2 regions of the Actinomadura sp. RB99 genome follow, and region 1 is predicted to be linked to the other one. Evidence: riboswitches for the same ligand, from Rfam matches in the RefSeq annotation. Region 1 holds a riboswitch; the other holds the start of a gene.
The links. A riboswitch is a leader RNA that binds a small molecule or an ion and turns the genes downstream of it on or off. The one in region 1 is predicted to bind ZMP and ZTP.
Positions count from the first base shown of each region.

Region 2: it holds a riboswitch for ZMP and ZTP, as region 1 does, so the genes downstream of both, pabB (aminodeoxychorismate synthase component I) here and glyA (serine hydroxymethyltransferase) in region 1, are expected to answer to the same signal.

Region 1 is NZ_JABMCA010000012.1:19,126-21,319, forward strand. Features, by position in the region: gene amrb99_RS50995 (hypothetical protein) at 330-548, opposite strand; ZMP/ZTP riboswitch at 768-854, shown strand; gene glyA (serine hydroxymethyltransferase) at 910-2,181, shown strand; gene amrb99_RS13655 (methyltransferase domain-containing protein) at 2,183-2,194, opposite strand, start outside.
Region 2 is NZ_JABMCA010000001.1:269,998-272,191, reverse strand. Features, by position in the region: gene pabB (aminodeoxychorismate synthase component I) at 1-1,011, opposite strand, end outside; ZMP/ZTP riboswitch at 1,036-1,117, opposite strand; gene amrb99_RS01405 (TetR/AcrR family transcriptional regulator) at 1,188-1,790, opposite strand; gene hpnH (adenosyl-hopene transferase HpnH) at 1,908-2,194, shown strand, end outside.

The DNA of each region.
Region 1 (2,194 bases):
GATCCGCGGGCGTTCCGGACGCTGTCGCGGCGCACGTGGCCGCCGGTGGCCGCCGCGTCCGCCGCCACCGGGATCTTCCAGGCGTCGTTCTTCAGCGCGGTCGGCCGGACGGGCGCCGCGGTCGCGACCGCCGTGGTGTTCGGGCTCGCGCCCGTCTCGACGGGCCTGTGCGAGAGGCTGGTCCTCCGGACGCGGCTCAGCGGGCGCTGGTGGGCGGGGACGGCCTGTGCGATCGGCGGCGTCGCGCTGCTGATGGCGCCGGGCCCCGACGCCCGCGTCGACCTGCTCGGCGTCGGGCTCAGCCTGGTCGCCGGGACGTGCTTCGGCGTCTACACGGTGTCGGCGAAGGTCCTGACCGGCCGGAGCGGGCCGGGCGGCGGCGCCACCGGGATGGCGGCGGCGGTGTCGGTGACGCTGCTGGCCGGCGGGTCGGTGCTGCTGCCCTGGACGCTCGCGGACCTGCCCGCGCTCGCGGCGCCGCGGTCGGCGGCCCTGGTGGCGTGGCTCGGCGTCGCCGCGACCGCCGCCGCGTACATGTTCTTCGTCACGGGCCTGAACCGGGTGAGCGCCGCGACGGCCGGGACGCTGAGCCTCGCCGAGCCGCTGGTGGCCGCCGTCCTGGCCGTGGCGGTCCTGGGGGAGCGGATGTCGGGGCGGGTCGCGGCCGGGGCCGTGCTGCTGCTCGGCGGGCTGGCCGTGGTGTCGATCCCCGCGCGGAGCCGCCGGACCCGCCGGACGCGGCGGGGGCCGGAGGCGGCTCGCTATGATGTGGCGAACGCGACTGGCGCAGTCAAGGTGGAGACGACCACCGGGGAGCGAAACTAGTCCGCACACCGCGCGCCTGGGTGTACGGGTCCCCTGGCCGGGGCGCCCGCAGCGCGTTCCGGCGCGAGCAGCGCGGAGGTAGTCGTGCACGAGCCCGCCGTCCCCCATCTGCAGGCCGCGGATCCCGAGATCGCCGGGCTGGTCGAGGCGGAGGCCCGCCGCCAGTTCGAGAAGATCCGGCTGATCGCCTCGGAGAACTACGTGTCGCCGGCGGTGCTGGAGGCCACCGGCTCCGTCCTGACCAACAAGTACTCCGAGGGGTACGCGGGCAAGCGGTACTACGAGGGCCAGCAGAACGTCGACCCGATCGAGCTGGCCGCCATCGCCCGGGCCGAGGAGCTGTTCGGCGTCGAGCACGCCAACGTCCAGCCGTACTCCGGCTCGCCCGCGAACCTCGCCGTCTACATGGCGTTCCTCGACCCCGGCGACCCGGTGATGGGCCTGTCGCTGCCGATGGGCGGCCACCTGACGCACGGCTGGTCGGTGTCGGCGACGGGCAGGTGGTTCACGCCCGTCCGGTACGAGGTCCGCGCCGACACCGGCCGCGTCGACATGGACGAGGTCCGCGACCTCGCGCTGAAGGAGCGGCCGAAGCTGATCTGGTGCGGCGGGACGGCGGTGCCCCGCACCATCGACTTCCCGGCGTTCGCCGAGATCGCCCGCGAGGTCGGGGCGGTGCTGGCCGCCGACATCGCGCACATCGCGGGCCTGGTCGCCGGCGGCGCGCACCCGTCCCCGGTGGGCCACGCCGACGTGATCACCACGACCACGCACAAGACGCTGCGCGGCCCGCGCGGCGCGATGATCATGTCGACGGCCGAGCACGCGAAGGCGGTGGACAAGGCCGTCTTCCCCGGCCTGCAGGGCGGCCCGCACAACCACACCACCGCCGCGATCGCCGTCGCGCTGAAGGAGGCCGCGACGCCGGACTTCTCCCGGTACGCCCACCAGGTCGTGGCGAACGCGAAGGCGCTCGCGGGGGCGCTGCTGGAGCGCGGCTACGACCTGATCTCCGGCGGCACCGACAACCACCTGATCCTCATCGACCTGACGAACAAGGGCGTCGCGGGCAAGCCCGCCGCGCAGGCCCTGGACCGCGCCGGCATCGAGCTGAACTACAACGCGGTCCCGTTCGACCCGCGCAAGCCGTTCGACCCGTCGGGGCTGCGGCTCGGCACCGGCGCGATCACCACCCGCGGGCTGGACGAGGCGCGGATGCCGCGGATCGCGGCCTGGATCGACGAGGTCGTGCGGGCCGCCGCCCGGGGGGACGAGACGGCCGTCGAGCGGGTCGCGGGCGAGGTCCGCGAGATGCTGGCGGGCTACCCGATGCCGGGGTGGGCGCCCACCCCCTGAATCAGGACGCGCG
Region 2 (2,194 bases), on a different contig from region 1:
CCGGTCGGCGAACACCATCGCGGCGTCCGGGGTGGGCGAGGCGTGCGCGGCGGTGCCGCCCGTCTCGGCCTTCAGCTCGTACCCGAGGTAGCCGACGTAGCCCAGGCGGAACCCGAACGGGAGATCGCCGTCGTCGGGCAGCGCCCGCCGGGTCACCTCCCGTTCCAGGTAGTCGAAGAACGAGCCGGCCGGCTGCTCCGACACGGTGCCGTGCCCGTCCACCCGGACGCGCCGCTCCGCGACCCGGTACGTCACCAGCTCGCCGAGCGGGCCGTCGCCGTCGCCCATCATCGTGAACCGCGACGTCCCCTCCGCGTGCGTGCCGCTGTCCAGCCAGAACGCGCCGGGACGTCCGGCGAACACCGTCCGGTAGGCCGCCTCGGGGTCGGGTGCCGCCGCCAGCCGGTGGACGTGGAGCCGGTAGGGCCCCGCGCCGTGGTGCGCGCGCGTGAGGTCGCGGAAGTTGGCCAGCAGCTCGCGGCCGTGACCGGTGCGGATGGACTCGGGATGGAACTGGATGCCCCAGATCGGCGCCGACCGGTGCCGCACCCCCATCAGGACGCCGTCGTCCGACCACGCGACGGCCTCCAGCTCGTCGGGCAGCGCCGTGACCGCCAGCGAGTGGTACCGGACGACGGGCAGCGGCGACGGCAGCCCCGCGAAGAGCCCCTCCCCGGTGTGGACGACCTGGGAGACCTGTCCGTGCACGGGTTCCGGCGCGTGCTCGACCTTGCCGCCGAGCCGGTGGCAGATGCCCTGGTGCCCCAGGCACACCCCGAGCAGCGGCAGCGACCACTCGTCGATCACCCGGGCGCCGATGCCGATGTCGCGGTCGCGGTCGGGACGTCCCGGCCCGGGGGAGATGACCACGTTGTCGAAGTCGGCGGGGGACAGCCCCGACCAGTCGGCGTCGTTGCGGACGACCGTCGGCGGCCGCCCGTTCACCTCGCCCAGCAGCTGGTACAGGTTGAACGTGAACGAGTCGTAGTTGTCGATCAGAAGTGTCCGCATCGGCGACCGCTCCCGGGCGTCGTCATGGATCGCCCAGGCGCACGGCGGCGGTGGCGGGCCGCTCCCCGGTGGTGCTCCACCCTAGGCGCCAGTCACGGCCCGCCCACACTGTAACCGCAGGCGGCGCCCGGTGGTCAGCCCGGCCGGAGGCCCGCTCAGGCCGGCCGGTGGCACGCTCAGGCCGGCCGGAGGCCGCGGAGGGTGCGGTCGAGGACGGCGCCGACCTCGGCGCGCGCGGCGGCATGGTCGGCGGCGCGCGCGATGACGAGGCTCGCCTCGATGATCATCGCGACGATCAGCCGGGCCAGCACGCCCGGCGGCTGCCGGTCGAGCTCGCCGGCGTCCATCGCGCGCTCCAGCCACTCGGTGAGCAGCCGCAGGCCGTGCCGTTCCGCGAGGTCGTTCCAGGCGTCGGCGCCGAGCACGATGGGGCCCTCGACGAGCACGAGGCGCTGGAAGTCGCTGTCGACGCAGGTGTCGAGGAACGCGGCGAGGCCGTCCCGGATCTGGGCCAGCGGGCCGCCCGCCGCGGGCCGGTCGAGCTGCTGGCGGATCAGCCGCTCGGCCAGCTCCGCGCCGACCTGCTCGACCACGGCGGCGAACAGCGCGGCCTTGTCGCGGAAGTGGTGGTAGAGCGCGCCGCGGGTGACGCGGGCGGCGGCGACGACGTCCTCGGTGCCGGTGGCGGCGTAGCCGCGCTCGGCGAACAGCGCGCGGGCGGCGGCCAGCAGGGCGGCGCGGGTGTCGGCGGCGTGCTCGGCGCGTCGGGACGGCGTCATACCCGCGAACCTATATTGACGTACAGCCACCATGTTTCATACTCGCTGTATGGAGCATCGTCCGGATGCCGGGACGGTCCGGCGCACGGACGACACCCGCGGCTCAGGGAGGCGCACATGGGACTGCCCATGCGGCTGGCGGTCAAGATCGGGACCCATCTGGTGCGGCAGCGGATCCGCGGCACCGCGAAGTTCCCGATGATCATGGAGCTGGAACCGCTGTTCGCCTGCAACCTCAAGTGCGCCGGCTGCGGCAAGATCCAGCAGCCCGCGTCGCTGCTCAAGCAGCGGATGCCGGTGGAGCAGGCGGTGGCCGCCGTCGAGGAGTGCGGCGCGCCGATGGTGTCGATCGCCGGCGGCGAGCCGCTCATGCACCCGCAGATCGACCGGATCGTCGTCGAGCT